Regions from separate parts of the Branchiibius cervicis genome, predicted to be linked through region 4. Evidence: riboswitches for the same ligand, from Rfam matches in the RefSeq annotation. Region 4 holds a riboswitch; each other region holds the start of a gene.
What was found. Region 4 has a riboswitch for S-adenosylmethionine ahead of ACFQBT_RS14490 (LLM class flavin-dependent oxidoreductase). Riboswitches for the same ligand answer to the same signal wherever they lie in the genome.

Region 1 (7,520 bases), 1.7 Mb from region 4:
GTGTCTCCAGCCCCTCGTACCGGGCTTTCAGCTGCAGCGCCAGGTAGAGGGAGTAGTGGCGGGACTGGTGCAGGTTGCCGCCGTGCATCCACAGGTTCGGCACGTTGGTGGGCTTCCACATGTTGCGTTGTTCGCCCTCCCACGGTCCGGGATCCTTGGTGGTGTCCGATCCCAGACCCCAGCATTTGCCCAGTTGGTCCGCCGTCTGCTGGTCGATCAGGTCGGCCACCCAGCCGTTCATCGAGTTGTAGCCGGTGGCGAAGACGACCAGGTCGGCGGGCAAGTGCGTGCCGTCCTCGAGCACGACGGCGTCCTTGCTGAGGTGATCGATCTGCCCGTGCACCAGCTTCACGTCGCCGTTCGCCACCAGATCGGCCGAACCGACGTCGATGTAATAACCGGAGCCGCGTCGCAGGTACTTCATGAACAGACCGGAGCCGTCCTCGCCCCAGTCGTGCCAGAAACCGGCGTTCTCCAACCGGTCGTAGAAGTCCTTGTCGACCTCGGCCATCTTCTCGTAGGCCGGGATCTGGAACTGGTGCATGATCCGGTACGGCAGCGACGCGAAGATCAGGTCGGCCTTCTCCGTGGTCACTCCGGCTTCGACCGCCCGCTCCGAATACAGGTCTCCGAGCCCGTATTCCATGAGTGACTCGCTCTTGACGATGTGCGTCGAGGAGCGCTGCACCATCGTCACGTCGGCGCCGTTCTCCCACAGTGCCCCGCAGATGTCGAAGGCGGAGTTGTTCGAGCCGATGACCACCGCCCGCTTGCCGGCGTAGGCGTCCGGACCCGGGTGCGCGCTGGAGTGGTGTACGTCGCCCTCGAAGACGTCGATTCCCTCGACCTCGGGCATCCGCGGCTTACCCGACATACCGGTCGCGAACACCAGTTGCGTCGGGCGCAACGTCACCGGCTGCCCGTCACGCTCAACCTCGACGGTCCACTCCCCGCGCTCGGCCGACCAGCTTGCCTTCTTGGCTTCGGTGTTGTTCCAGTACGGCACCTCCATGACCTTGACGTAGGACTCCAGCCAGTCGGCGATCTTGTCCTTGGGTGCGAAGACCGGCCAGTTGTCCGGGAACTTCAGGTACGGCAGGTGGTCGTACCAGACCGGGTCGTGCAGGCACAGCGACTTGTAGCGACCGCGCCACTGGTCACCGGGCCGGGGGTGCTTGTCGATGACCAGCGCCGGCACCTCCAACTGCCGCAACCGGGCGCCGAGGGCGATACCGCCCTGTCCGCCGCCGATGATCAGCACGTAGGGCTGGGTGGTCGAACCCAGCGACTCGGCCTCCTCCTGGCGACGCTCGGCCCAGCTCTTGCGATCGCGCGTGGCGCCGTGCTCAGCACCCTTGGGGCGCCGTACGCCGCGTGGTTCCTCGTGACCCTTGAGCTCCCGCAGGGCGGTGAGCAGCGTCCACGCCCTGTCCTCGCCCTCCTCCTCGGTCAGCCGGACCAGGCCCTGCCCGCGCCCGATCCCGGTCTCGAAGGTGAACCAGGCCGTCACGACACCGTCGTCCTCGGTGGCGGGCTCGCTGGTCCGGAACGTGCCCGGGTCGGTGCGGTCGAGCGTCTGGGTGAGCAGGTCGGTGACCCCGCTGCGACCCTCGACGGTCACGATGTTCCAGGTGAAGGACACGAGATCTCGCCAGTAGCTGTCGGTAGCGAAGAGCGCGGCCGCCGCCGCGATGTCCCGCTGGCGCAAGGCGGTCTCGAAAGAGTTCAACCAGGTCTCGGCGCGGGTTTGCGCATCGGTCGCCGTTGCGGCGGGCGAATCGGCAATCTGCGTCATGTGCTCTCAACTCCTCGATGTCGTACGGTGTGATCTACAGCACACCGCGCCGGGGTCCGGGGCGGAACCGTTGCACCACGTTGCATGCGGCGAAAGTGGGATGTGATGACCTCAGCGGCGGCGGTCGCACCCGGTGTCGATCTCGGGCTGCGCGCGCGGCAGTTGGTCCGCCTGCACGACGCCGTGATGTCCGGCTCCCGTTCGCTGGAGGAGCCCCGACCGGTCGTTGCTCGCTCCTGGGCCCGGATGAAGTCGCTGGGCCTGGATCCGGACCGGCCGCTGCACCGCGACATCCTGCCCATCGACCAGGTCGAGGCCCGGCGGGCCGAGAGCGCGCTGGCGCTGGTCGCCGACCGGATCCGCGCCGTGTTGACCAGGGTTGCTGACGCTTCCCTGTTCATCGTGGTCATCACCGACCGGGACGGCGTCATCTTGTGGCGGGAGGGGTCGCCGGCCATTCTGCGACAGGCGGATTCGCTGGGATTCGCGCTCGGCGCGCACTGGTCGGAGACCTACGTCGGCACCAACGCCATCGGCACCGCGCTGGCCGAGCAAGCGCCGGTCCAACTGTTCTCCGCCGAACACTTCGAGCACCGCCAGCACCCGTGGTACTGCACCGCGGCACCGGTCCACGATCCGCGGGACGGCTCATTGCTCGGAATCGTCGACGTGAGCGGTCCGGCGATGACCATGCACCCCGCGCTCGTCGCGCTGGTCGACAGTGCCGTGCAGCTGGCCCAGGGCGCGCTCTGGCAGCACCACGAGCAGCAGCTGCGACGCCTTCGGGAACGCGCCAGCCACCTGATCGCCACGGCCGGCAGCCCGCTGCTGCTGGTCGACGACCACGGTTGGGTGGCCCACCGCGAAGGAGTGAGTGTCCGCGACCGCATCGCGGCACCGCGGGCCGACCGGCCGCTGGCCGTCCCCGGCCTGGGCATGTGCCTGCCCGAGCGCGTGGGCGACGGATGGCTGGTGCGGCCGGCTCCCGAGCCGCGGCGACTGTCGGCCCGGCTCGGCCGCGACGACACGCTGCATCTGGCGGGCGGCGCCGAAGACCAGCCGTGGACCGTGCCGCTGAGCCGCCGCCACGCCCAGATCCTGCGCCTGCTGGCCGCCGCGCCGCGGGGCATGACCGCTGCGGCCTTGAGCACCCGGCTCTACGGCGACGGCGAGCACGAAGTGGCCGTCCGGGCCGAGATCAGCCGGTTACGACGCGCCGCGGGGGCGCTCGTCGAGGCAGCGCCGTACCGCATTGCGGACGGCATCGACGTGGTGTGCGACTGAACGCGCCTGCACTGCTACAGTTTTTGACCAGGTCAAGAGTCTCAGTCGTAAGCCCCGGCTGACTGAGCGGCAACCCTCCTCCGCGGTGGGGTGCTCCGGGTGACGACCCGGCCGGATCGCAACAGCGTGACGGCAAGCGCGGACCAGTCCTCCGCTCGCCACCTTCGGCGTGCTCGCTGGTCCCTTGGACCGACGAGGAGTATCGCCATGAGCACCGTCACGAGCATCACCTGTACGCCGAGCAACGGCTTCACCGAGCCGGCACCCGCCGCCACCCCCAGCCCCGAGCACCCCAGCGCTCGCCGGCTGAGCATCGTGACGGATCTACCGCGTCGCGGTCGCGGCAGTGTGACCGCGGCCGGCCTGCCCCGCACCGTGGCCCACGAGATCGGCGTACCCACGGTGCACCGCACGGTCGTGGACATCGCCAACTTCGACCACGGCGCGACCACCCCCGCATTGGTGGCCGTGACGCAGGCGGTGGACAAGGTCAACCCCACCTACGGCTCGGTGCACCGCGGCGCGGGTTACGCCAGCCGCCTCACGACCGGCTGGTTCGAGCAAGCCCGCGCCGAGGTCGGCCGGTTCGTCGGTGCCCGATCCGGTGATGAGGTGATCTTCACCCGCAACACCACTGACGCGTTGCGGCTGCTCGCTCACGCGTTGCCCCAGGACGCGCTGGTCTTCGCCTGGCAGTCCGCGCACCACGCGGCGCTGCTGCCCTGGCCGGCCGGGCGTACGACGTCGTTGCGGGTGCCACGCAGCACGGCCGACGCCGCCGACCTGCTGCGCACCGCACTGGCAGCCGCCGACCCCCGGGCGCCCAAGCTGGTGGTGCTCACCGGTGCGTGCAACGTCACCGGTGAGGTGTGGCCGGTGCGCGAACTATCCTCTGTTGCAGCCGAGTTCGGCGCCCGAGTGGTTGTCGACGGGGCGCAGCTGGTACCCCACCGAGCCGTGGACCTGGACGAGCTGGGCGCGGACTGGATCGCATTCTCCGGGCACAAGATGTACGCCCCCTTCGGCGCCGGAGCCCTCGTCGGTCGAGCCGACTGGTTGGACGTCGCCGAGCCGTACCTGCCTGCCGGCGGCGCCACGCACTCCGTGTCCGCCGACGGGATCTTGTGGCACAGCGGGCCTGCCCGCCACGAGGGGGAACCCCGAATGCCCTGGGCGCCATCGCCATGGCAGCTGCCTGCGCCACGCTGGCCGAGCACCGAGAAACCATCGAGCGGTACGAGGACGCCCTGGGCAGCCGACTGCGGGCGGGTCTGGCCCAGATCCCCGGGGTCACGATCGTTTCGGCGCTGGGGCAGGACCGTCCGAACGTCGGCGTCGTCACGTTCACCGTGGATGGGTGGGACAGTTCGCTTGTCTCACAAGTGCTTTCGGACGAGGACGGCATCGCCGTCCGCGACGGGCGCTTCTGTGCGCACCTGTTGTGCGACGCCGTGGTCGGACAGAACACCACTGCCGTGCGGGCCAGTCTCGGCCTGGCGACCACCGTGGATCACGTCGACCGGTTGATCGCCGGCGTACGTCGCCTGGTCACCTCCGGCTCGGCACTGCCCTACCGGCACGTGGCGGGTCAGGGGTGGGAAGCGGTCGGCGACCCGCGCGACCTGAGCCAGCCGCGTCCCTGGTAAGCACGCCTGCCGCGCTCCGTCCAGCAACGCTCCCTGGACTTTTGGATCTCTTTTCACCCGGCGAGGCCTCCGGCGGGTGAAACGCGATCCAAAAGTCCGGCAGGCAAACGTCTTGCCGCGTACCTCATTCGCGATATATCGTGACGTCGGTAACGCGATATATCGTGATGGGAGAGGTAGATGCAGGCCTGGGAGATCCGTGAGCCGCAAACGCTGGAGATCGGCGAGGAGAAACCGGCCACCGTCCGCACGGTGTCGGTGTCCATCGTCGGCGGTCAGGTGGACGTCGTCACCCACGGGGACGCGGACGGCGCCACGCTGGAAGTTCATGAGCTGCGCGGACGACCCCTGCAGGTCACCTGGGACGGCAACACCTTGAAGGTCACCCACCTCAAGGTCGAGGGCGAGAACATCTGGGAGACCCTCAAACGGCTCGGCTCGTCGTCGGCGCAGGACCGGGCACGCATCTCCATCGCGGTTCCCGAGGGCGTTACGGCCAAGATCAACACGGTTTCCGCCCAGGTGCTGGCCAGCGGGCTGACCCGCCCGGCCAAGATCAACACGGTCAGCGGCAGCGTCACGTTGGATCACATCACCGACGCGGTCGACGTCAACACGGTCTCGGGCACGGTCGAATTGCACGGGCTGGTCGGGTCGCTGAAGGCCAACGGCGTCTCCGGCAACATCACGGTGCATCGCAGCCAGGTGAACCCGGTGAAACTGAACACCGTCTCCGGTGACATCACCCTGGACCTGCTGAGCGCCAAGACCTCGATCTCCTCCACGGCGGTGTCCGGGGACGTCCTGGTGCGGGTGCCCGACGCGGACGGATTCGATGTCCAACTGAGCAGCCTCAGCGGTGCGGCGATCGTCGACGGACAACGCATCGGCAACCCGGGAAGCCGCGGCGGCGGCAGGCTGTCGGAGGGAAACCCCACGCTCAAGATCAAAGCCAGTTCCGTATCCGGTGATGTCGTCGTCATGCGCTCGACCCAGGCGGTCGAACAGTGACACCGGTCTTCCAGCACGGACAACTACGCCTCTACCTGCTGGCACTGCTCGACCAGGGTCCGCGGCACGGCTACGACATCATCCGTGACCTCGAGGAACGGTTCGGCGGGCTGTACACCCCGAGCGCCGGCACCGTCTATCCCCGCCTGGCCAAGCTGGAGGAAGAAGGTCTGGTTTCGCGGACCGACGACGGCCGCAAGGCGACGTACGTCATCACCGAGGCAGGACGTCAGGAGGTCCGCGACCGCAAGGAGGACCTGGGCGAATTGCAGGCCGACCTCGAAAGATCCGCCCGGGAACTGGCCGATGAAGTGCGCGCCCGGGTGCACGGCAGCGCCGCTGACCTGAGGGCCGAGCTCAAGGCCGCGGCGAGAGAGGCGCGGCGGACCGCGACGACGGTTCCCGGTGGCTCGGCCACCGGAGGGGCCGGCTGGCATGGCTTCGTGGGCGCCGGACCGGAGATCGACGCCATCGAGCGTGGACTGCGGGATCTGAGCAAGGCAGTGCGCAAGGCCGCGTCCGGCAAACACAGCACGCCACAAGTCCGCCAGACGCTGCTGGCCGCACTCGAGGAGGCGCAGCGGCAGGTTCGGGAGGCCATCCGTCAATCCGGGTCCTAATCTGAGGCGGTGAGCGACACCGTGGACACCCAGCAGGCCGCCGACCTGCTCGGTGTCCGGGTCGCGACCGTCTACGCCTACGTCAGCCGCGGCATCCTGTCGCCGGTGCCGGGTGGGCCCCGATCCCGCGGATCGCGCTTCGAGCGAAACGCGGTGCTGGCCCTCGTGCAACGCCGCAAACGGACCCGAGCAGGGACCTTCGAGATCGCGGTCCAGACGCAGCTCACCCGGATCGATCCGGCCGGCCGGTTGTTCTATCGCGGGCGGGATGTCGAGCATCTCGCAGCCACGTCGCACTTCGAGGATGTCGCCGAACTGCTTTGGGACACAGAGGTTATCTGCCCCTGGCCCGCTGTCGACATCGGTGTCGACGAGCGCGCAATGCCCCACGGGGACCGCATCCGGGCCGCCATCCTCGACGCCGGTCTGGCCCGGCAGGACGACTTCCCCACCGCGGCCGTGCGGTCCATCAACGCCGCCATCGCGTCACTTCCGACGCTGGGTACCACGACCGGCGATTCCGTCGCAGCCCGCCTGTGGCCGAAACTCACTGCGCAGCAGGCAGATCGGGAACGTATCCGTGCGCTCGACGCGGCGCTCATCCTGCTCGCCGATCACGAGTTGGCCACCTCGACGGTCGTCGCCCGCGCCACCGCCGGGACCCGGGCCGACCCGTACCACGTGCTACTCGCCGGTGCCGCCGCCCTGGCCGGAGCGGCGCACGGCGCAGCCTCCGGCGCGGCGTACGACGTGCTGACCGGATCGCACGAACTGCACCAGGTGCCAGCCGGTTTCGGTCATCTTGTCTATCGCGACACCGATCCGCGATTCGATGCCCTCATCGCGAGGGTCGAGCCCTGGGCGCCGCAGGTCGTGAGCCGGGTCGACGACCTGACCATCGCCGTACGCCGTGCACATGGCGCCGCGCCCAACGTCGATCTGGCGCTCGCCGCGTTGAGCGTCGCTGCGGGAGCGCAGCGGTGGGCCGGTGAAGTCGTCTTCCTGATCGCGCGCATGGCGGGATTCGCTGCCCACGGGATGGAGGAGCAGGGCCAGCCGCTGCGGTTCCGGCCGCAGGCGGACTACGTCGGAGATCCCGGCACCGGCACGGGTGCGGCCGGGCCGACGTAGTGCGACGACGGGCGGATGATCTTGGTATCCGCC
Region 2 (7,520 bases), 1.6 Mb from region 4:
GTCTTCAACGCGCCGTTCTCCAACACCCGCAGTGTCGTGGAGTTGGCGATCGCCGAGATCATCGTGATGGCGCGGCGCCTCACGGAGAAGGACAAGGCCCTGCACGAGGGGGTCTGGAACAAGGACGCCACGGGTGCGCACGAGATCCGCGGCCGGACCCTGGGCATTGTCGGTTACGGCAACATCGGCAGCCAGTTGTCCGTGGTCGCCGAGATGCTCGGTCTGAAGGTCTACTTCTACGACAGCGACGACAAGCTCGCGTTGGGCAACGCCACGCGGTGCGGCAGCCTGGACGAACTGCTCGAGGTCGCCGAGGTCGTGACCCTGCACGTGGACGACCGCAAGGGCAACGCCGGGTTCTTCGGCGCAGAGCAGTTCGCCAAGATGCGGCCGCGCTCGCTGTTCCTGAACCTCTCCCGCGGCTTCGTCGTGGACTACGACGCGTTGGCGCAGAACCTCCGCTCGGGTCACATCGCCGGTGCTGCGGTGGACGTCTTTCCCAAGGAACCCAAGAAGCGTGGCGACGCCTTCACCTCTCCGCTGCAGGGCATCCCCAACGTGGTGCTCACCCCGCACGTCGGCGGTTCCACCGAAGAAGCGCAGGAGGACATCGGCCGGTTCGTCGCGGGCAAGTTGCGCGACTACATGCAGCGCGGCACCACCACGCTCAACGTGAACCTGCCCGGTCTGTCCCTGCCGCCGCGTTTCGGCGGCAAACGGATCCTGCACCTGCACCAGAACGTTCCCGGTGTCCTGGGCAAGGTCAACAGCCTGCTGGCCAAGCACGAGGTCAACATCGAAGGCCAGGCACTGAACACCGCCGGCGAGATCGGCTACGGCGTCACCGATGTCGCCGAGTTGCCGCGGGCCGCCGTGCAGGAGTTGCTGGCCATGCCGGAGACCATCCGCTTGGCGATCATCGACGGCTGAGTCGGCTCAGCCCGCGTGGACCGGGCACCGCTGGTCGGTCGGGACGGCTGCCTGATCCGGTTGGCTGCCCGCCTCGGGCCGGGAGCCGCCGCTCGGCGTACGCCGGGTGAGGACCAGGTGGAAGTCCTGGGGCATGAGGGTGAGTCGCTCCGCGACCTTCAACCGGTAAGCCGGATCGGCGCTGAACTCGTAGCGGTGCAGTAGCCGCGCGAGCACCAGCACGGCTTCGTGCAACGCGAACTGCCTTCCGATACAGGCGCGTTCGCCGGTGCCGAAGGGGAAGTAGGTGTGCGCGGGACGGGCCTTCACCGCAGCCGGGGTGAAACGGTCGGGGTCGAACCGCGAGGGCTGCGGCCAGATCTGCGGGTCGCGGTGGATCGCGGCGGCCAACACCATGCACTGGTCCTTGGTCGTCATCGGCCACCGCCCGGCCAGGAGTGTGTCCTCGCGCGCGCCGCGGACGAAGCCCGGCGCGGTCGGCCACAACCGCAGCGCCTCATCCAGTACGCGGCGGATGTAGCGGAACTTGGCAATCTGCTCGAACGTCGGTTCGGCGTCCGGGTCGGCTCCCAGGATCTGGTCGGCCTCCTCCTGTGCCCGGGCCCGCACCTGCGGATCGGTCGCCAGGTAATAGAGGGCGAATGACAAGGCGCCGGAGGTGGTTTCGTGCCCGGCGATCAGGAAGGTGAGGATCTGGTGACGCACGTTGCGTAGATCCAACTTCTCCCCGCTGGCCTCGTGCTCGGCGTTGAGCATGAGCCCCAGCAGATCCTTCTCCGAACGGTCCCCGGAGGCCACGCGGGCATTGATGATGTCGTCCAGGACGCTGTCCAGGTACTCGCGATTACGGTCGAGCGTCTCCTGGTTGCGGCGCAGGAAGAACTTCGCCAGGGGTGCGCTGGTCAGGAACCCGCGACGTTGCGCCGCGGCCAGCGCATCCACCATCGAGCTCACGAACGGGTGGATCTGCTCACTGCTGAACGATCCGAAGTCGGTGCTGAACGACGTACGACCGATCGTCTCCAGGGTCATCTTGGTCAACCAGGGGGAGACGTCGACGGGCCCCTCGATGGTGTCCCAGGTGTCGGTGAGTTCGCGACAGACCTCCAGCATCGTGGCGTGGTAGGTCTGCATCGCCGGCCGGGTGAACGCCGGGCGCAACAGGTCGTGCGCCAGTTGCCAGTTGGGTTCGTCGTTGAACGCGGTGAACAGCCCGTCGCCGGCCAACTGCCGCAACGTGATCAGCCCCGGTGCAAGCCGCTTTTCGAACCGGGACTCATCGCACAGCTCGGCACCGACCAGGCCGCTGCGGACCAGGACGAGCTTGGTGTCGAAGAGTTTGATCTCGACGATCGGATCGGTGAAGTCGGCCAGGATCTCCACGGCGCGCTGGACCGGGCGCCCCCGGTGCCGCCGGATCATGGTGCCGAAGTCGCCGATGACCGGTCGGCGCCGGGGTGGGTGGGGAAGTCGACCTGGGCGAAGTTCATCGGTCGTGTGCTCACGTGCGGGCTCCCGGGGGGCTCGTTTTACGACAGGTGTAGTGGAGTGTAACGCCGATCACACGCCGTACTGGCTGGGTGGGCTCGGTGTCGCATACTTAGCGCGTGAAGGTGATCCTCTTTCTGGCTGTGGTGCTGATCATCGGTTTCGGGTGGTACTTCATGAAAGGCAAGGTGACGCGCACCCACGAACAGGTGCGCGACCGAGCCCTGGAGGGCGGTTTCGGTCGGGCCATGACGGCAGGACCGGCCACCAAGCATCTGGCGATGATGGGCCGCACGCTGACGCTTGCGGCCGAGCCCGAGCGCACCGGCAACCTGATTGCGAGTACGGCGATGGCGGACGCCCGGGTGACCGACGTGCGTCCGGACGCCAAGGCCCTGGTCATCGAGATCGACGGTTCGTACCCGGTGGTGCGCGCCCATCTGCTGCCGGATCGCACGGTGATCGGCGTGGAGTCGTTCAACTGGGAGATGGGCTTCCCGCAGGGCGGTCAGGTGTGGGACCGGCTGGCGACAGCGATCACGAATACCGCGGCACACCAAGGGATACCGGTGGCCGAGGGCAGCCGCGAATTCGGCAAGGACGGCGCCGTACTGGACCGTGAGGTCTGGGCGGTCAAGGGCTGAGGCAGCGATGAGCACAGCGGAAACCGCACCGGCGCGCAGCGCACCATCCGGCCCGATGCTGGACTCGGCGGGAGATGCCCGTCGGCGCTCGGCCCTGCGCCGGATGCGTTTCGTGGCCACCGGTCTGCTCGTTCTCGCCGCCATCGTCTTCGTCGCCACTCACGGTCACGGCGGCGTCTGGGGTTACGTGAACGCCGCGTCCGAAGCGGCGATGGTCGGCGCGGTCGCCGACTGGTTCGCGGTCACCGCGCTCTTCCGGCATCCGCTCGGATTGCCGATCCCGCACACGGCGATCATCCCTGAGCGCAAGGATTCCATCGGGGAGAACCTGGAGGAGTTCGTCACGGAGAACTTCCTCACGGCCGACAACGTCCAGGAGCGGCTGGCCGGGGCGCAGGTCGCCCGCCGGATCGGGGAGTGGCTCGCCGAACCCGTCAATGCCCGGCGCGTGGTCGACCAGTCGGCACCGGCACTGGCTCGCGCAGTTGGCAACATCAAGGACGAGGACGTCAAGGGTCTGCTCGACCGGGTGCTGCTGCCCCGGGTGGCCCGCGAACCGGTGTCCGAACTGCTCGGCACGCTGTTGGAGGGCATCGTCGACGACGGATCGCACCACGGTCTGGTCGATCTGACCGCACGTGAGTTGCACGCCTGGGTCCGTGACAACCGCAGCAGCGTGACCTCCATCATTTCCGAGCGCGCGCCGTCGTGGTCGCCCAAGTGGCTGGACGACACGGTCTCGACCCGGTTGCACACCGAGATCGTGAAGTGGCTGGAGGACATCCGCGACAACCCGAACCACCCGGTCCGCGGTGCGCTCGACAACGTGTTGCGGCAACTGGCCGACCAGCTGCAGCACGACCCCGACACGATGCAGCAGACCGAGGCGCTGAAGGTCCGTCTCCTCTCGCACCCGAACGTTTCCACCTCCTTGCTGTCCCTGTGGCGGTCGGGCCAGACCGTGCTCGTCGACGCGCTGAACGATCCCGACGGCGACCTGCGGGTGCGGCTCGCCCGCTTGATCGGTGACACCGGGCAGCGACTGGTGACCGATCCGGAGTTGCAGGCAGCGGTGGACCGGCGGATCAGCGAGGTGGCCGGTCACCTGGTGTCGACGTACGGCCGCGAGCTGTCCAGCGTCATCTCCCAGACCATCCAGCGCTGGGACGGCAAGGAGGCTTCCGAGCGGATCGAGCTGCACGTCGGGCGCGACCTGCAGTTCATCCGGATCAACGGCACCGTGGTCGGCGGTCTGGTGGGTCTGTTGATCTACACCGTGTCGCAGTTCCTCTGAGCGGCTCACCATCGGCTCGGTATAAGAGACGGTTATACATTTCCAAGCGGCTGGGTGTAGTTTCTCGGCAGGTCATGAGTGCCAGCGCCAAGCCCCGGCTCGCTGGCCGGCAACCCTCCTCCGCGGTGGGGTGCCCCGGGTGAGGACCTGGCCCAGCCACTCGACGTACGCCGAGTGACCGGGCAAGCGCGGACGACCCGTGAGCGTCCGCACCAGTCAGATACCGGACACCCGAAAGGTTCGTCATGAGCGACACCCCTAACTGGTCCTTCGAGACCCGGCAGATCCATGCCGGTCAGAGCGTCGATCCCACGACGCAGGCCCGAGCACTGCCGATCTACCAGACCACCTCCTACGTCTTCAACGACACCACCCAGGCCGCGAACCTCTTCGGCCTCAGCGAGTTCGGGAACATCTACACCCGGTTGATGAACCCGACCAACGACGTGGTCGAGCAGCGGATCGCCAGCCTCGAGGGCGGCGTCGGCGCGTTGCTCACCGCTTCCGGCCAGGCCGCCGAGACCCTCGCCATCCTGAACATCGCGGAGGCGGGCGACCACATCGTGGCCAGCCCGGCGCTCTACGGCGGCACCTTCAACCTGTTGAAGTACACGCTGAAGAAGTTGGGCATCGAGACCACGTTCGTGCAGGACGCGACCGACCTGGAGCAGTGGCGCGCGGCGATCCGCCCGAACACCAAGCTGTTCTACGGCGAGACCATCGCCAACCCCAAGCAGGAGATCCTCGACATCGAGGGTGTTGCCTCGGTGGCGCACGAGGCCGGGGTCCCGCTGGTCGTCGACAACACAGTGGCCACGCCGTACGTGCTGCGCCCGATCGAGCACGGCGCCGACATCGTGGTGCACTCGGCGACCAAGTACCTGGGCGGACATGGCACGTCGATCGCCGGTGTGATCGTCGACAGCGGCAACTTCGACTTCGGCAAGGATCCGGAGAAGTTCCCGAACTACAACACGCCGGAGGAGAGCTACCACGGCCTGGTCTACGCCCGTGACCTCGGCGTCGGAAGTCCGCTGGGGGCCAATCTGGCCTTCATCCTCAAGGCGCGGGTGCAGTTGCAGCGCGATCTCGGTGCGCCGCTGTCGCCGTTCAACGCCTTCCTGATTGCGCAGGGTATCGAGACCCTGAGCCTGCGCATCGAGCGGCACCTGGAGAACGCTCGCAAGGTCGCCGAGTGGCTGCAGACGCAGGAGCAGGTCAAGGAGGTCCTGTGGGCCTCGCTGCCGGGCAGCCCCTACTACGACCTTGCGCAGAAGTACACGCCGCTCGGCTCAGGTGCGGTGCTGTCCTTCGAGATCGAGGGCGGCGTCGACGCGGGGAAGAAGTTCGTGGACTCCCTGGAGCTGTTCTCGCTGGTGGCTAACATCGGCGATGTCCGGTCGCTGGCGATCCACCCGGCCTCGACGACGCACAGTCAGGGCAGCGACGAGGACCGTCTGGCCGCGGGTGTGACACCGGGTCTGGTGCGTCTTGCGGTCGGTCTGGAGCACATCGACGACATCATTGCCGACCTGGACCAGGGCTTCCGCGCCGCGAAGGCCTGATCCGGCCGAAAAACCATTCGCAACACCCACCGCGTCTCTGACACGGTGGGTGTTGTCGTATCCGATCGAGATGAGGGAGGTCGTGCCATGGCCGTGTTCACGTGCGTCCGCCACCTACTTCCTGATGATCGGAATACCGTTGAACCAGAACCCTTCCGACGCAACTGAAGCGTCGATTCTTCCCTTCCTTGCCCGCTTCGAGGTCCACGAACTGGAACCCGGTCAGCGATGGTCGAGCTGGCGGCAGATTCCAGCCCTGTCCCGCGGCCCGGCGCCGTGGCCCGAGTGGCTGGTCTCCGACGACGAGTCGGTCGAGACCGAGCTGGGCATCCTCAAGACGGGAAAGGAAGCCGACGTCTTCCTGCTCGAGCGCGCAAGTGTGTCGGGCCAGCCGCGCACGACCCGGCTGGCGGCCAAGCGGTACCGCGACGTGCAGCGCACGTCATTCACCCGGACGGCTGACTACACCGAGGGCCGGGGGATCCCGAAGAAGGGTCACCGGGAGCGCCGGGCTCTGGCGAAGAAGACATCCTTCGGTAAGCACCTGGCCGCCGGTCGCTGGGCGATGGCCGAGTGGGAGTCCCTGGTGAGACTGTGGGAGGCCGGGTTACCGGTGCCGTACCCGGTGCAGATCGACGGCACCGAGATCCTGATGGAGTTGATCACCCACCCCGACGGGTCGCCGGCCCCGCGGTTGGCGGCACTGCGCGCAATATCGCGCGAGCAACTGGAGGATCTGTTCGATCAGGCCCGTACGGCGCTGATCACCATGGCGGGCCTCGGCGTCGCGCATGGTGACCTGTCGGCGTACAACCTGCTGGTGGCCGGCTCGCGGCTGGTGATCATCGACGTACCGCAGACCGTCGATGTGATCGGCAACCCGCACGGTATGGACTTCCTGCACCGCGACTGCCGTAACGTCGCCACCTGGTTCGCCGGCAAAGGCCTCGCGGTGGATGGCGACGAACTCTTCGGGGAGGTCGCCGCGCACGCGTGGTGAGGCCTCAGCTGCCGGGGTGGGTGGTGTAGGTGTGGCCGGCGGGGCTGGTCCAGGTGCACACGCCGTGGGGTGTCATGGTGACGGTCCAGCCGCCTTCGTGTTTGGCGCGGTGGTGGTGGCGGCATAGGCATTGCAGGTTGTGGGCGGCGGTGGGCCCGTCGGGGTAGCGGGTCACGTGGTCCAGGTCGGTGAGTTTGGCGGGTCGGGTGCAGCCGGGGAAGCGGCAGTGCTGGTCGCGGGCTCGCACGAACCGGGCTAGGCGGGCCCCGGGACGGTAGGACCGGTCACTGGTTTCGATGACGGTGCCGGTGGTCGCGTCGGTCAGGGCGCGGGTCAGCTTGATCCCGAGCACGTGGGTCATCTGGGTGATCACCTCCGCGGGGATGACCCCCACCCGCGGCAGCAACACGTCCCCGATCCCGCAGTGAGGGTGACCGGCTCTGGTGCTGGCGGCGTGTTCCAACCGGCCTGCCTGCACCGCAACCTCCCACGGCGCCGACCCGCCGGCCGGGACCTCATCCGGCGGCCGCCGGCTACCCGGTGGTGCGGTGGAGTCGTGTTCGGCGCGGGCGGTGGTGTTGAGGTCGGCTAGTTCGCCG
Region 3 (7,520 bases), 800 kb from region 4:
TCGAGGCGTGGGCCTGGTACCTCGGGGACGCCCAGGCTGACACGTACGCCGCGCCCAGCCGGGCCGAGGACCTCACCGGACTCCCGCCCACGTTCATCGATGTCGGCACGTGCGACCTCTTCCGTGATGAGGACATCGCCTTCGCGAACCGGCTGATGCAGGCCGGAGTGCCCACGGAGCTGCACGTCTACCCGGGTGCCTACCACGCCTCGGAGGTCTTTGCGCCGGAAGCCGCGTTGTCGCAGCGCATCGTGGCCACCCGCGTGGCGGCGCTCCGGCGCGCCCTTGCCTGAGGCGTCACGGCTCCGTTAGCGCGCCAACCATGCCCATCAGACTGGAGAACGTCGGGATCGCCGTCCACGACCTCGAAGAGGCCATCGCCTTCTTCGCCGACCTGGGCCTGACCGAGGTCGGCAGGGACACGGTCAGCGGCGAATGGTCCGACACCGCAGTCGGTCTCGACGGCAACCACGCCAAGATCGCGATGCTGCAAACCCCCGACGGGCAGGGCACGTTGGAACTCTTCGAATACCTCGACGAGCTGGCCATCGAGACGCAACCGACGCAGCCGAATGAGATCGGCATGCACCGGGTCGCCTTCTCCGTCGACGACATCGACGCCGCGTTGGACATCGCCGCTCGGCACGGCTGCTACCCGCTGAGGGGAGTCGCGACGTACGAAGACACCTACAAACTCACCTACGTCCGCGGCCCCAGCGGCATCATCGTCATGCTCGCCCAAGAACTGCACCCGTGAGCGCCGCACCGCGCATCAGCGAATTGCAGCGACGGCGAATCATCGCGCGCCGTCACCACTTCGCCGGTGACGCGGATGGCCCGGAGCAGGTGGTCACGTCCGTGCTCGCGTTGCACGCCACCGACCCCGCCTCGCCCTACCTGTCGGTGCTCGCCCGCAGCCGCACCACCAGCTTGGCCGATATCGCCGCCGCCATGTACACGCAGAGATCCCTGGTCCGGTGGCTGGCCATGCGACGTACCTTGTTCGTCTTCGACCGCGCGGATGTCCCCGTCGTCCAGGCGGCGGTCAGCACCCCGCTGGCCGCCACATTGCGCACCCGCTTGCTCAGCCGTTTGCGCCGAGGCGGCACCGAGCCGCCGGTCGACGGTGACCTGGCCGACTGGCTCGACGACGTCACCGACGCGGCCGACGGGGCGTTACGACAACTGGGTACGGCGACCGGGGCTGAGCTGGCAAGGGCCGAGCCGCGGCTGGCGACGACCATCCTCCCCGCCGCCGCATCCGACCAACCGCAGAACCTGACCAGCACGTTGCTGGCGATGATGAGCGCGCAAGGACGCCTGGTGCGTTCCGTCCCCGGTGCCGCATGGACGGTCCGCAGCCATCGCTGGGAACCGGTGACCGCCTGGTGGCCGGATGGCCTACCATCGGTCGATCCGGCTGAGGCGCAACGTAATTGGGCGATCAGGTGGCTCACCGCATTCGGCCCGGCCACGCTGGATGACCTGCAGTGGTGGACCGGTTGGACCAAGACCGCCGTACGCGCAGCGCTCCAGGATCTCCCGCTGGTGGACGTCGATCTGCACGGTCTGCCAGGCGTGGCCCTGGAGGCGCAACTCGAGCCCGCACCGGACACGGCACCGACCGCAGTCCTTCTCCCGGCCTTGGATCCGACCCCGATGGGCTGGAAGCACCGCGACTGGTTCCTCGGGCTCGACCGGGACCTGGTCTTCGACCGCAACGGCAACCTCGGTCCGACGGTGTGGTGGGACGGGCAGCTGATCGGTGCCTGGGCCGTGGGCCCGGACGGCCAGTTGCGCACGGCGGTCCCGGGTGACTACGGCGCCGAGGCGCGGGTCGCTGTCGACGAGGCGGCGGCAGACCTCGGCAGCCGCATGGAGGGTGCCGTGGTCCGGCCGGTCTTCCCGACCCCGCTCGAACGGTCGCTGCGGGGCTGACCCGTTCGGCCGCGTGCACGAGCACGGCTGAGTTCGCAGCCAGTCGGCGTACGCCGGTCATTCGGCGCCGGGGGCGGCTTCCACTTCCAGCACCGTCGCCGACGGTGCGGATCGTTCCCACAGCACCGCGCCCACACATGCGGTGAGGACCCAGCCGACGGCGATCGCGCCGCACCAGATGATGATCGCCATCGCGACGCCGATCGGTCCGAAACCGTTCCACCCCTCCAGCAGGGATGGCGCGAACAGCCGCTCCACCAGCGGCAGAATGACGCCGTCGATGGTCAGACCGGCGAAACCGGCCGTCACCAGGAACCGTGCGCCCCGGCCGCCCTCACGCACCAGAAGGGCAGGGGTCACCGTCCAGAACACCCAGAGCGGGATCAACGACACCAGATACAGCGGAATCGCCACGGAGAGTGGGTGATCACCACCGAACGCGACGACGTCGTGGATCGCGAGGGTGACCAGGTAGGCGACGAACCACAGCGTCCCGCGGCCCACGCGCTGCCAGAAGGTCAACGGCTCGCGGCGCCAAGCGGCCGCAAAGATTCCGGCCACCTGGGACGTCATCGGAATCCCCCACACCAGGAACCCGGCGAGACCGACCACGGTCCAGGACGAACGCAACGCATCGGCTGCACCGAACGCCTCGCGCACCGTTTGCCCGAGGGATCCGCTCAGCCCGAGCTGACGCTGGAAGAGCACGCCGACGCTGATGTTGGCGGCGAACCCGCTGAAGTATCCGAAGCCCAGGATGACCAACGGGAGGACTGTCGTGAACAGCGTGAGTGAGAGCAGGCCGGCCTGCGTGCCGCCGTCGATGTCCTGGAACCGGCGTACCACTGCCGGCACAAAGGCAGTCGCCCGTCGTTCCTGCAGCCGCTGGTATTGCGCACCCAATCCGAGGCGCTCTGCCGCCGCCCGCGCAGTGTCGTGCGATTCCTCATCCATGGCGTCACTGAACCTATCCGTACGCAGGCACCGATGGGCGTCGTCGCGGCCCGACCGGCGCCCGAGCGGGACTGGCACGATGGACTCATGAGGCCCTATGCGGAGCTCATCGCCGAGGCCGAGGCCGCCGACGTCGCCGGATGGGGATTCGAGTGGCTGGCCGGTCGGGCCACGGAGGAACGGCCCCCTGGGGGTACGCCCACCTGGTGGCCGGCCGGCTGGCGAAGGCGCGGCGCGCCCTGGACATCGACACCGGTGGCGGGGAGGTCATCGCTGAAGCCCCCGTGCTCCCTGCGGCCATGACGGTCACCGAGTCGTGGCCGCCCAACGCCGACCGGGCGCGGACGCGGCTGGCGGGACGCGGCGTCCGTGTGGTGCAGACCGATCCAGGTGCTCCGTTGCCGTTCGCGGATCGATCCTTCGATCTGGTCACCTCCCGGCACCCGGTGCAGCCGGACTGGACCGAGATCGGCCGGGTGTTGGAGCCGGAGGGGCACTACGTCGCACAGCACGTCGGTCCGGCGTCGGCGTTCGAGTTGATCGAGTACTTTCTCGGCGCGCAGCCCGAAGCACGCGCGGCGCGGGATCCGAGAACCGAAGCGGCAGAGGCGAGGAGCGCTGGGCTGACGGTCGTTGATCTGCGTACGGCGCGCTGCCGGATGGAGTTCTACGACGTGGGTGCCGTGGTGTGGACGCTACGCAAATGCGTGTGGTGGGTGCCGGATTTCACCGTGGAGCGTTACGACCTGCAGCTACGTGAACTGGATGCCCGGATGCGGCGGGGCGAGCCGTTCGTCGCGCACTCGACGAGGCATCTGATCGACGCCCGCCGCTAGCTACTCGGTCGCGGCTTCCGGCGCCGACCCGGCCAGCCGCTGCTGAACCCGCTGGTCTACCAACGCATCCAGCTTCTTCTGCGACAGGGCGCGATGCAGTGGCAGCCCCAGCCCGAGACCGATCAGCACCCCGGCACCGAGGGCGATCCCGCTGATGATCAGCATCTTGGGCCGCGGGTCGTGCAGCGTCTCCTTCGTGCCACCGCCCTGGTAGCGGGTCGCGATTTCCCAGACGACCTTCATGTCGACGCTGACCGCCATGAACAGCATCACGGCGCCGACGATGAGCGCGATCAGGCCGAGCGCCAGAAGGGTCAGCTTGAGCTTCTTCATAGGCAAACCGTATTGCACCCGAGCCGCTAAGAGCCTGAGATGAGTGGTCCGAACAGAAGTGGACAAGCCGACCGCACATCCCCTACTTTCAAAGTAGGCATTGAGCGTCAGCGACAAGCCCTGGCTGGCTGACCGGCAACCCTCCTACCGCGGTGGGGTGCTCCAGGTGAAAGCCCGGCCCGATCGGATCCCCGGCGGGCAAGCGTGAGAGCCACCCCGAGGGAGCAGCCATGAGCAACGCCGTCATCCACAGCACCGACTTCGCCTCCGAATGGCAGCGCTGGCACGACCACCACGAGCAGGTCCGGTCCGACCGGCACGGCTTCCTGGCGGTCACCGGTCTGCACTTCCTGACCGACCAACCCCAGCGATTCGAGCGGGCCCCCGGACAGTGGTGGGCAGACGACCGCGGCATCCACGTCCGTCTGGACGACGGCGAGGCGCTGACCAAGGACGGCGAGCGCCTCGAAGGTACCGTCGACTTCGGAGTCATCCCCGAACGTGCCGGTGTGACAGTGGGATTCGGCGACGGTGTCATCGAGATCGCCAAGCGCGGTGGCGAGGACATCATCCGTCCGCGGCACCCCGACCACGAGATCCTGACCGCGTACCAAGGCACACCCGCCTTCGCCCCCGACCCGTCCTGGGTCGTCGAAGGCCGCTACACGGCGTACGACGAGCCGGTCCCCACCACGGTCGGCGCCGCGGTCGACGGTCTGCAACACGTCTACGACGCACCCGGCGAGATCCACTTCACCAAGGACGGGCAGGACCTGACCCTCGTGGCGTTCCCCGGGCACGGGGACGATCTGCTGGTGCTGCTGCGCGATGCGACCAGTGGGGTCAGCACGTACGCCGCGAACCGGGCCCTGTCGGTCCCCGCGCCGGACGCCGAGGGCCGGGTCACGCTCGACTTCAACCGCGCGATCAACCTGCCGTGCGCCTATACGCCGTACGCCACCTGTCCGCTCCCGCCGTCGCGCAACCGGTTGCCGATTGCGGTCGAGGCTGGCGAAAAGACGCCCGCCTGATCGCTTAGGCCGGGGGGATGTCCACCTGCGACCACCAACGCACCGCAGTGCGCTCCAACGGAGCCAGGCCGGTCTCCTGGGACAGTTCCTCCAGGCCCGGGTGGGCCGACATCCCTGCGGCATAGAGCAGTCGTCGCCGCTCGACGTTGGGCGCGCGCATCTCCGCACCCAGGTCGATGTCGGGCGGGAATGCGCGGTTGTGTGCCAACGGCACCAGCAATCTGGCCCGCTGGTCCGGATCGGCCTGTCGGTAGGTGTCGCCGAGGGAACCCGCGTCGTAGCGCTGGCAGGAGTTCAGTGTCACCTGGGCGCCGGGCAGATCCTGGTCGTGATGCTCCAGATGGTGCGACAGCGCGTCGGCGAACGGGCTGGAGGCCAGCACGATCGCACCCGTCAGGGGTGAGATCTCATCCGACAAGGCTTCGCGCAACCGGTAGATGAGCCCCTCGACCAGGGTGGCCGGCCGGTGCGGGCGCGTCTGCTCGAGCAGTTTCTCCGCGATGCGATCGCACCGGGCCCGCAGCACCCGGGTCTCCTCGGGGCTGCGGTCGGCCGCCGACCGCGCGGCGCGGTGCTCGAGCAGATCTCGTCGGGCCCGGTCCCCCAGCCGGGCCAGCAGGTGCGTCTGGGCGGGTCGCACCAGGAGGTTGAAGATCAACACCGCCGGCTCGTATCGCGACGATCCGGGTTGGCTGAGATCGGCAAGGAGTTGCTCGCCGAGACGGGCCCAGAAGGCCGGTGTGATCTGATCCTCGACGACCGCCAGTTCGATCGCTCCGCCGGCAAGGAGCAGCGCAACGCCCTCGAGCTTCTGGTAACTGTCCATCAGCACCTCGGCGGTGCGCGGATGGTGGGCCTTGGGCAACAGCTCCAAGGTGTCTCCGATGACGGAGTACCCGCAGGCCGAGAGGTGTTCCTCGATTGCATCGCCCACCAGGTCGCGGGTGAACTCGTCCTTGGCCAACCGGATCAGGGCCCGCATCCGGAACTGGTATGCCGACCCGAGGGATACGGTCATCTCGGTCATCAGCCGGGAGATCAGGGCCTGGGTGTCGGCGCTGCGCAACACCAGTCCGCCGGCCGGTGCGGTCAGCAGGTGGCTGAGGCGGTGCCAGTCGGGGCCGTTGAGGCCGCTGTCCACCCGATCCAGCAGCGACCGGCGCTGCATCCGATCGATGTGCACCACCGCGCTGTCCTCCAGGTGCGCACCGATGATCCCCGGTGCCAGGCCGAGCACCTGCTCGAAGGCGGACACGATCTCCAGCGTGACCGGTACCGCGCCGTTCTCGTAGCGCGACAGCGTCGTGTACGAAAGGTCTTTGGCGACGCCGGGGTAGCTGCGCATCAGCGGGGCGATGGTGCGTTGGGTACGTAGATCCGGATTCGGCGCACAATGCCGCCAGACGCGCATCAGCCACGGCACTGGCGCGTAGGTCGCGGGAACGTAGGCCATAGGGGAACCATAGAAAGGCATTGTTGATCGGGCAGCCCACTTGCACAGGTCCGTTTTGAATGCAACAAATTGCGCTCGACGCACCGTGTCAGCCCACGGTGCGAACATATGTTCGTGTCCAATGGCGGTTCGTGGCAGACGCAGGGGTCCATCCTGCACGCCGATCTCGACGCCTTCTTCGCCTCGGTCGAGCAACGCGACGACCCCTCGTTGCGCGGCCGACCGGTCATCGTCGGCGGGGGCATCGCGATGGCGGCCAGCTATGAGGCCAAGGCGTGCGGTGTGCGCGCAGCCATGCCCGAGCGGGTCTGGCGCCCGTTGTGCCCGGACGCGATCGTCGTACCCGCCCGGTTGTCGGCCTATTCGCAGGCCAGTAAGGACGTCTTCGCCGTCCTGCGCGACATCACCCCGGTGGTCGAGCCGCTGTCGATCGACGAAGCGTTCCTCGACGTCGACGGGCTGCGGCGAAGCTACCGCTGCCCGCAAGAGGTCGCCGTCCGGGTCCGGGAGCAGGTGCGCAGCAGCGTGGGTTTGCCGATCTCGGTCGGGGTGGCCCGCACCAAGTTCCTGGCCAAGATCGCGAGCGCGCATTGCAAACCCGACGGGCTGCTCGTGGTGCCCGCCGACGAGGCCGGCTTCCTTCACCCGCTGCCCATCGAAAGGCTTTGGGGCGTAGGCAAAGTCACCGCCGAGAAGCTGCGTTCGCGGGGGTGCGCACGGTCGGTCAACTGGCCGCGCTCGACGAACGAACGCTCACCCAGGCCCTCGGTGCGGCCGCCGGTCGGCACCTGCACGCCGTCGCCAACCTGCGCGATCCGCGGCCGGTTCACACCGGCCATCGCCGGCGATCGATCGGCTCACAGAGTGCCTTCGGAGCGCGACCGCGCAGCGAGAGCGAGATCGACGACATCCTCACCCGCTTGGTCGACCGTGTCACCCACCGGCTGCGTGACAGTGGGCTGCGAGCACGCACCG
Region 4 (7,520 bases):
GTCGAGCAGAACTCCGGTTTCGGTTGGCGTCGTTGATGTTTCGGTTGTCGTTGTCACGTCTTCCTCCTATCGCTGGAACCGGGAAAGGAACGCCGCGCCGAGCACGACCAGGCCGACCGCCACCGGTTGGTAGTACTGGGAGATGTCCAGCAAGGTGAATCCGTTCAACAACGTCTGAAGCAGGATGGCTCCTGCTGCCGTGCCCAGAACGGACGCGCGGCCACCGCTGAGGCTGGTACCTCCCAGCACCACGGCCGCGATCGAACTCAGCAACAGATTGGTCTGCATCGTGGGGTCCGAGCCACCGTTGTTGGCCACGAACAGGACCGCGGCAACACCGCACGCCAGCCCGGATGCGGCGTACGCGAGGGTCCGGATGCTCACGACGCGGATGCCGACGTCGCGTGCGGCGTCGATATCCCCTCCCGCGGCGAGCAGGTAGGTTCCGGTCTTGGTCCAGAACAACAGGTAGCCGGTGACCAGCGCGACGATCACCGCAACCAGCCAGAACCATCGGATCGGTCCGATCCCATTCAGTGCCAGGCCCTGCAGGAACCCCGACGTCACGGGTGTCTGGTTCCCACCGGTGATGACCAGGGTGATGCCGCTGACGACGGACAACGTGCCGAGGGTGACGATGAAGTCCGCCATGCGCAGTCGCGCAACGAGCACGCCGTTGACCAAGCCGACCACGAGTCCGGCGACGACCGCAGCGAGCATCGCCAATGCGATGTTCCAGCCGTGCGAATACGTCCAGGCGAGGACCACGGCCGCCCAAGGCAGGTTCGAAGCGATCGACAGATCGATGCCCGCAACGGTGATCACCAACTGCTGTCCCATCGACAGCACCATGAGGATGGATGCCGACACCAGAAGGCTGGTGATGTTGTCACCCGTCAAGAACTTCGGGGTGGCGATGAAGAAGACGATCCACAACAACACCAACGCAATCGGCGCTGCGTACTTCGCGATGCGCTCGGTGATCCGCCGGTCGCGCCGTGGTCGCGCTTCGACGTCAGCGTCGGCATGCGCTACTGCCTGCATGATGAACCTTTCGTGAGATGACGGTGGACCGGTGTCAGTTGAACGACTTGGGCGTGCCGAACGGGTCGTTGAACTTGCCGAACGGCTTGGGGAAGCTGCTGATCGCCTGCGACACATTCGCCTTATCGATGTAGGCGATGGGGGCGACGACCCGCTCGGGGATGCTCTTGCCCGCGACCTTCGCCATACACGCCTGGACGGCCATCTGGCCTTCGGCGTACGGGTACTGGGTCACGGTGCCGGTGTTGGTTCCCGTCTGCACCGACTTCAGCATTTCCTGGATGCCGTCAACCGAGACGATGCTGACCTTTCCTCCTTGCCGGCGTTCTTCACCGCCTGCGCCGCACCGAGACCCATCGTGTCGTTGGCGGCGAAGATCCCGGTGATGTCCGGGTGCGCCTGCAGGATGGTGGTGGTCACGGACAGGGCCGTGTTCTGGTCATAGTTGGCGGGCTGCTTCGCGACGACGGTCAGCTTGCCCGCCGACTCCTGCGCGAAGCCCTTCTCCCGGTTGATGCCGTTCTGCTCTCCTGCAATGCCTTGCAGGAGGGCCACCTTCCCGGTGCCACCCATGGCCTTGCTGAGATTGCTGGCCGCGAGCTTGCCGGCCTCCAAGTTGTCGGAGCCGATAAAGGATGCGAACGAGACGCCGGCGGCCTTGGCGGCCGATGGGTCGATCTGGGTGTCGAGGTTGAGGATTGGGGTGTTTTTGCGCGCCACAGGAACCAACGGTGTGATGACGTTGGTCGCGTTCACCGGAACCACTGCGAAGCAGTTGAAGTCCTGGCCGGCCAGTGTGCTGATCTGCGCGTTCTCGCCTTGCGAGTCGGTCTCATTCGACCCGGCCTTTACCGTCACATCGACGCCTTGCGCCTTGCCTTCCTGGACGGCTCCGTCACGCAGTGCGGCCCAATAGGGGTTGGAGAAGTCGCGAGTGACGATGGCGATCTTCGCTTTCGAGCCCGAGTTAGACGATTGACCACTACTCGTGCCGCCACGTCCACACGCGGCCGTCGTGAGAACGAGTCCGGTGATCGCAACGGCCACCAGGCCGGTCGTGGTGTGCTTACTCATGGGAATCTCCTTGTAATGGTTGTGCTTGTTTTCCTGGAAGATCGGAAGCTGGCCGCGGGCACACGACCCACGGGTAGGAATCAAAGCGGCGCGAGTCCGCACGACGCGCGACGTAGCAACGTGCAGGGTGGTCGACACGCGGCCAGGTCCGGCGGTGCTATCCCGGCGACCAACGCGAGAAAGGACTGAACCGCTGCCTCGGCCAGCGCTTGCACAGGCTGCGCAATGGCGGTCAGCGGCGGATCGAACAGGTCGAACCACGGGGCGTCGTCGAAGCACACCACCGACACGTCGAAAGGGACCCGGAGTCCCAGTTCTCGGGCTGCTTTGAGGACACCGACACCCATCAGCCCGTCCGCCGCCACAATCGCGGTCGGACGGCTTCTGCGGCTCAGCAACTCCTTGGCCGCCTGATGGCCGCTACCTTCGCGGAAGTCGCCCTCTTCGACCAACACCGCTCGCGGCGACACGCCGGCCGTCACCAGGGCGTCACGGATCTCGCCGCGTCGTTCTCGGCCAAGGGGGTCGTCTGCGGCGGCGCGACGACTCCAATTCGCTTGTGACCCAGCGCTACGAGCATCTCGGCTGCTTCGCGAAGCGCTTCCGTGGCATCACTGCGGACCGTCGGTAGCGACCGAAGATAGTTGGCTTGCTCACCGGTGCCGGGGACGGTCAGCGGTCGATCCAGAATGACCATCTTTGCGCGGCCCGCAGCGGCCTCCCGCAACGCTGGGGTACTCGACGCCACTGGCACGAGGATCACTCCGTCAGCTCTGCGACCGCCCAACAACTCACTGAGGTACTCGTCCTGCCGCTCGACGTCCTCATCGGAGTTGCACAGCATGACCGAATACCCGGACGCTCCCGCCTGTCGTTCGATCTCGCCGGCCAGTTCGCCGAAGAACGGGTTGGACACGTCCGAAACGATCAGTCCGAGCGCCTTGGTCGACTCGGTGCGCAGCGCGCGCGCCGCTGTGTTCGGCCGGTATCCCAGTTGCTTGGCAGCCGCGAGGACTCGTTCTCGCGTGGCGGCGGAGATGCGGGGGTTGCCCGAAAGCGCCAGCGACACGGTCGCGTCGCTGACGCCGAGCTGGCTGGCGATGTCCTTGATCCGGACAGCCATCGCTACACCTCCTCGTATAAACGATTAACCGACTATGGCAGATGGTGAGACAGATCACAATCCCCCACAACCGTTCATGGTCCAACACGGGGGTGCCGGACCAGTCCCGCGCGTGGCGCCACCATTGTCTAGTCAGGCAGTAGGCATTTGTTCTCCTGGCCCGTCGTGGGTAACGTGCCACACGGCAACGAGTGTCAGCGACAAGCCCTGGCTGGCTGACCGGCAACCCTCCCACCCGCGGCGGGGTGCTCCAGGTGAAAGCCCGGCTGCGGCAACCCCGTGGCAAGCGCGTGGTCTCCGCCGCGGGACCCTGACAACGGAGGTTCCGTCATGACTGACACCACCAGCGACCGGCAGCAGACGACATGAAGTTCCTCGCCATCACCCTCATCGTCCATGCCCCTGACCCCGTCACCGGCCACCAGGTATCCACCCATGATCGCTTCGCAGAGGTCATCGAAAACGCACTCCTCGCAGAGCAACTGGGCTTCGACGGGTTCGGAGTCGGCGAACGGCACGAGCGCCCGTTCATCTCCTCCTCGCCGACGGTCGTGCTCTCGCACATCGCTGCACGGACCCGGTCGATTCGACTGTTCACGGCAGTGACCACCCTGAGCCTGCTGGACCCGGTGCGCGCGTTCGAGGACTACGCGACCCTGGATCATCTTTCCGGCGGCCGGCTCGAACTCATCATCGGCAAAGGCAACGGGGCCGCCCAGCGCGACCTCTTCAACGTGACGCCCGAGGACCAGTGGGCGCGCAACGCCGAGTCGTTCGAAGTGTTCCGCCGCCTGTGGCAGGACAACCGGATTACCTACGACACCCAGTTCCGTCCGCCGCTGCGCGACGCCGAAGTGTGGCCGCAGCCCTACCAGCACCCGATCCGTATCTGGCATGGCTCGGCGACAAGTCACGAGTCGGTGGATCTGGCCGCGCGGTACGGCGACCCGCTGTTCTCCGCGAACGTCACGAATCCGATCGAGCCCTACGCCGAGCTCATCGACTACTACCGGCAGCGGTGGGCCCACTACGGCCACGACCCGGCGCGGGCCACGGTGGGCGCCGGCACCGCCGGTTACTACTCGCACCGCAACTCGCAGGTCGCATTGGCGACCTATCGTCCTGTGTGGGAGGGGAATTCGGCTGCACAGAGGCGGGCGGGGGTGCCGCAGGTCTTCACCACTTTCGAAGACTACGTCGAGCACAGTTCAGCCCTGATCGGTTCCCCGGCGCAGATCATCGACAAGGTTCACCGCTACCACGACCAGTTCGGCCACAGTGTGCTGCACGTCCACGCGGACGCCGGTGGCCTGACCCCGGAGCAGCATCGCGACAGCCTGGCGTTGTTCCAGTCCGACATCGCGCCGACCCTGCGGCGCGACATCCCCGATCCGCCGTGGGGCTGGGGTCCGCCGGCTCAGAAGCAGGCAGCAGCAACTGTGGCCACCGGGGCCGTCTCGCACGCCCTGGCCACGGGGTGAGCACGTGACGGTGAGACCGTCGCCGTCACGGGGCGGCAAACTGCAACCCCACCTGCGTCTCCAGGTCGGCGCTGGCCGCGTGCAACGACACGTCCCACGTGGGGTCGGCGACCACGCCGTTCTGCGCGACGCCGCCCCAGCGCTGGAACGCCTTCACCGACGCCGCCGTGTGCGGTCCGAACTGGCCGTCCACGCCGCCGGGCGTGGTGCCCCACTGACCGGAGGCACCGGTGGTGAGCACCTGCTGCAGATGCGTGACGACGGCACCCGAAGCGCCCTGCTGCAGGGTCGGCATCGCTCCCCCGCCGGGCAGGGCCGCCCAGGTGAGCGGGCCTACGATCCCGTCCGGCGTGAGCCCTGCACCCTGCTGGAAGTCGACCACGGCCGCCCTGGTGCGCGGCCCGAAGTTGCCGTCGACGACCACGCCCAGGTTCGGCGTACGCCGTAGCGCCCGCTGCAAGCGCTTGACCGCATCGCCCGTGGCGCCCTGCTGGATCGTCGGCTGACCCGGATTGGAGTTGCGCGTGGTGATGGTTGTCGGCGTGCGCAACCACGCCTCCTGGGTGACCGCGATCATGGAGGCTGCGTCGATGATGCCGATCGAGTTCCAGGTGAACATGGCGTACGCCGGGGTTGACGCCTGAGCACCGGCCGGCACCGGAACCCCGAGCTTGCCCGCGAGCCAACCCACGGTGCCGTATCCGCACAGCGACACGCAGTGGTCCTCCGCGTCGTCGGTGGTGAAACCCGTTCCGTACCAACCGGTGTGGCCGTCGTTCCCCCAATACGCCTGCTCCACCTGGTTGGCCGCAATGCCGAGCTTGACCGGTCCTCGACTGATCGCACTGTGCAGATTCCCGGAGTTGGTGTAGTCCACCAGGTAGTGCGGACCGTCGTTGTATTCGTAGCTGCCCGAGGTGAATCCGTCGGTGCGCATGGTGTCCATCACCGACACCAGCTGAGCACCCTCGAGGACGCCGTGCCGGGTCGCCCAGGCAATGACTTGCTGGTCGGTGATGAAGATCTCCGGTGAATTGCAGGCCTTGGCGAAGGCCTCCTCCGCGGTCACGCAGTCACCGTGGACGTCGTTACCCCACATGGAGATTCGCGCCGGTCTCACCAGGTACGAAGGCGGTGCCGCGATCGTTGCCTTGTGCCGGGCGGCCGCTTTCATGACGTGTGTCGGCGTGGGAATCGCTCCGCGGCCGAGGGTCTGACCAGGCATGGTTGTGCTCCTTCAATGGCTTTCTTCTGAATCGGGATCGTCACGGTCGGCCGCGGCCGGGTCGTAGCGCGCTGCTTCTGCACGCTGCTCGGGTGTGCTGGGGATCGCTCCCCGCCGTACCCGACGGCGTGCGTGCTCGGCCTCGGGGGTCGGCTCCGGCTGACCCGTTTCGTCCGTTTCGCTCATCGCCGGTCTTCCTTTCGGGCGCCCACCGTGACGACCATGAAGAGCAACCGACCGGTGGTCCTGATACCCCGCGGTGGGTTCGCGTGTCGCGCGACGTACCGCACCTGACTACCGTCGTGAGGGTCAGCCACCGATCGCGGCCGCGACGACCGCAAACCCCGGGAGGTCACGATGTCCAGTCAGACGCCGTTCGAGCAGGGCAAGCGCTACGTCGGCGCCGGCATCGAGGTGACCTACGACGCCACACGGTGCATCCACTACGCGGAGTGTGTGCACGGACTACCCGCGGTTTTCGATACCGCCAAACGCCCCTGGATCCAACCGGACAACGCCAACCCGGCCCAACTGGCCGAGGTCGTACGCCGTTGCCACAGTGGCGCTTTGCAGTATCGCCTGATCGACGGGCCGGCTGAGCAACCGACCAGACCCACCGCCATCACCGCCTCCGCCGACGGCGCCGTCATGATCGAAGGCGACCTCGACATCACCGACATCCCGGCCGACGTCAACTACGTCGCCGAGCATGAGACCCGGCTGACCTCCTGCGGCTGCGGCGCCTCCAAGCTGTGGCTGCTGTGCGACAACACCTGCGGCCACACCGACTGACCGCTAGCCGCGGCCGGCGCCGTCGCCCGGCGACGCGGAGGACTCTTCTTCCACGTCGTACACCTCGTCGGAAGAGTCCTCATCGACCATCATGTCGTCGACGTCGTCCAGTGACAGGTCGTAATCGTCGTCGTCCTGGTCGGCGATGAGGCCGTCCTGCCGGGCGCGCCACCACAGGAAGAACCAGATCAGCGACGCAATCGCCAGCACGATGGCCGCCCCGAGCACGCCGCCGAGCACCTCGAACAGCACATGAGAGGCCGACGAGGCGACTACTCCGTTGCCGTCATCGTGGAACTCCGGTGACTGGGAGCCGAGCAACGAAGCGCCCCACACCCCGCCCGCGACGGCGAGCGCGATGGTGATCAGCCAGTAGCAGACGGCGAAGACACGATTGCGGAACATCTCGCTCATTCTCGCAGATCCGCTGCCTGCGACCCATCAGTACCAGTTGTGCGCGAGGTGGAAGTCCCAGGCCGCGCAGGGCGAACCGTAGGCATCGCGCACGTACTGCATCCCCCAGGTCAGCTGGGTGCGCGTGTTGGTGCGGTAGTCGGCCCCGACGGTCGCCATTTTGCCGGCCGGCAGCGACTGCGGGATCCCGTAGGCGCCCGACGACGGGTTCTCCGCGGTCGTCATCCACGACGACTCCTGGGTCCACAACTTGTTCAGGCACGGCCACTGGGTCTGACTCCACCCGTACGCCGCGAGCATGCTGCGTGCCATCCGCTGGGCCTGCGCGGGGCTGGCCGGGCGTACTGCGGCCGAAGCCTTCGGGGAG

Region 1: another riboswitch for S-adenosylmethionine. It lies ahead of ACFQBT_RS05810 (aminotransferase class V-fold PLP-dependent enzyme); the one in region 4 lies ahead of ACFQBT_RS14490 (LLM class flavin-dependent oxidoreductase).
Region 2: another riboswitch for S-adenosylmethionine. It lies ahead of ACFQBT_RS06130 (bifunctional o-acetylhomoserine/o-acetylserine sulfhydrylase); the one in region 4 lies ahead of ACFQBT_RS14490 (LLM class flavin-dependent oxidoreductase).
Region 3: another riboswitch for S-adenosylmethionine. It lies ahead of ACFQBT_RS18575 (DUF1684 domain-containing protein); the one in region 4 lies ahead of ACFQBT_RS14490 (LLM class flavin-dependent oxidoreductase).

The regions. Positions count from the first base shown of each region.
Region 1 covers NZ_JBHSWJ010000002.1:1,071,393-1,078,912, reverse strand. Annotated here, with positions in the region: gene ACFQBT_RS05820 (flavin-containing monooxygenase) at 1-1,795, opposite strand, end outside; gene ACFQBT_RS05815 (GAF domain-containing protein) at 1,901-3,079, shown strand; SAM riboswitch class IV at 3,110-3,224, shown strand; partial or broken gene ACFQBT_RS05810 (aminotransferase class V-fold PLP-dependent enzyme) at 3,287-4,177, shown strand; partial or broken gene ACFQBT_RS05805 (aminotransferase class V-fold PLP-dependent enzyme) at 4,264-4,545, shown strand; gene ACFQBT_RS05800 (hypothetical protein) at 4,585-4,725, shown strand; gene ACFQBT_RS05795 (DUF4097 family beta strand repeat-containing protein) at 4,906-5,736, shown strand; gene ACFQBT_RS05790 (PadR family transcriptional regulator) at 5,733-6,356, shown strand; gene ACFQBT_RS05785 (citrate synthase) at 6,366-7,487, shown strand; gene ACFQBT_RS05780 (citrate/2-methylcitrate synthase) at 7,439-7,520, opposite strand, start outside.
Region 2 covers NZ_JBHSWJ010000002.1:1,140,371-1,147,890, forward strand. Annotated here, with positions in the region: gene serA (phosphoglycerate dehydrogenase) at 1-930, shown strand, start outside; partial or broken gene ACFQBT_RS06115 (cytochrome P450) at 937-2,385, opposite strand; gene ACFQBT_RS06120 (hypothetical protein) at 2,538-3,062, shown strand; gene ACFQBT_RS06125 (DUF445 domain-containing protein) at 3,070-4,356, shown strand; SAM riboswitch class IV at 4,427-4,551, shown strand; gene ACFQBT_RS06130 (bifunctional o-acetylhomoserine/o-acetylserine sulfhydrylase) at 4,602-5,921, shown strand; gene ACFQBT_RS06135 (serine protein kinase RIO) at 5,992-6,921, shown strand; gene ACFQBT_RS06140 (HNH endonuclease signature motif containing protein) at 6,926-7,520, opposite strand, start outside.
Region 3 covers NZ_JBHSWJ010000002.1:3,582,047-3,589,566, forward strand. Annotated here, with positions in the region: gene ACFQBT_RS18545 (alpha/beta hydrolase) at 1-293, shown strand, start outside; gene ACFQBT_RS18550 (VOC family protein) at 323-757, shown strand; gene ACFQBT_RS18555 (winged helix DNA-binding domain-containing protein) at 754-1,938, shown strand; gene ACFQBT_RS18560 (hypothetical protein) at 1,996-2,892, opposite strand; gene ACFQBT_RS18565 (class I SAM-dependent methyltransferase) at 3,099-3,728, shown strand; gene ACFQBT_RS18570 (hypothetical protein) at 3,729-4,061, opposite strand; SAM riboswitch class IV at 4,158-4,272, shown strand; gene ACFQBT_RS18575 (DUF1684 domain-containing protein) at 4,292-5,092, shown strand; gene ACFQBT_RS18580 (hypothetical protein) at 5,097-6,545, opposite strand; gene ACFQBT_RS18585 (Y-family DNA polymerase) at 6,654-7,520, shown strand, end outside; gene ACFQBT_RS18590 (DinB/UmuC family translesion DNA polymerase) at 7,445-7,520, shown strand, end outside.
Region 4 covers NZ_JBHSWJ010000002.1:2,786,234-2,793,753, forward strand. Annotated here, with positions in the region: gene ACFQBT_RS14465 (ABC transporter permease) at 67-1,044, opposite strand; gene ACFQBT_RS14470 (hypothetical protein) at 1,079-1,306, opposite strand; gene ACFQBT_RS14475 (substrate-binding domain-containing protein) at 1,312-2,256, opposite strand; gene ACFQBT_RS14480 (substrate-binding domain-containing protein) at 2,199-2,600, opposite strand; gene ACFQBT_RS14485 (LacI family DNA-binding transcriptional regulator) at 2,597-3,241, opposite strand; SAM riboswitch class IV at 3,425-3,536, shown strand; gene ACFQBT_RS14490 (LLM class flavin-dependent oxidoreductase) at 3,607-4,722, shown strand; gene ACFQBT_RS14495 (peptidoglycan-binding domain-containing protein) at 4,748-5,947, opposite strand; gene ACFQBT_RS14500 (hypothetical protein) at 5,960-6,133, opposite strand; gene ACFQBT_RS14505 ((4Fe-4S)-binding protein) at 6,305-6,739, shown strand; gene ACFQBT_RS14510 (hypothetical protein) at 6,743-7,144, opposite strand; gene ACFQBT_RS14515 (aggregation-promoting factor C-terminal-like domain-containing protein) at 7,181-7,520, opposite strand, start outside.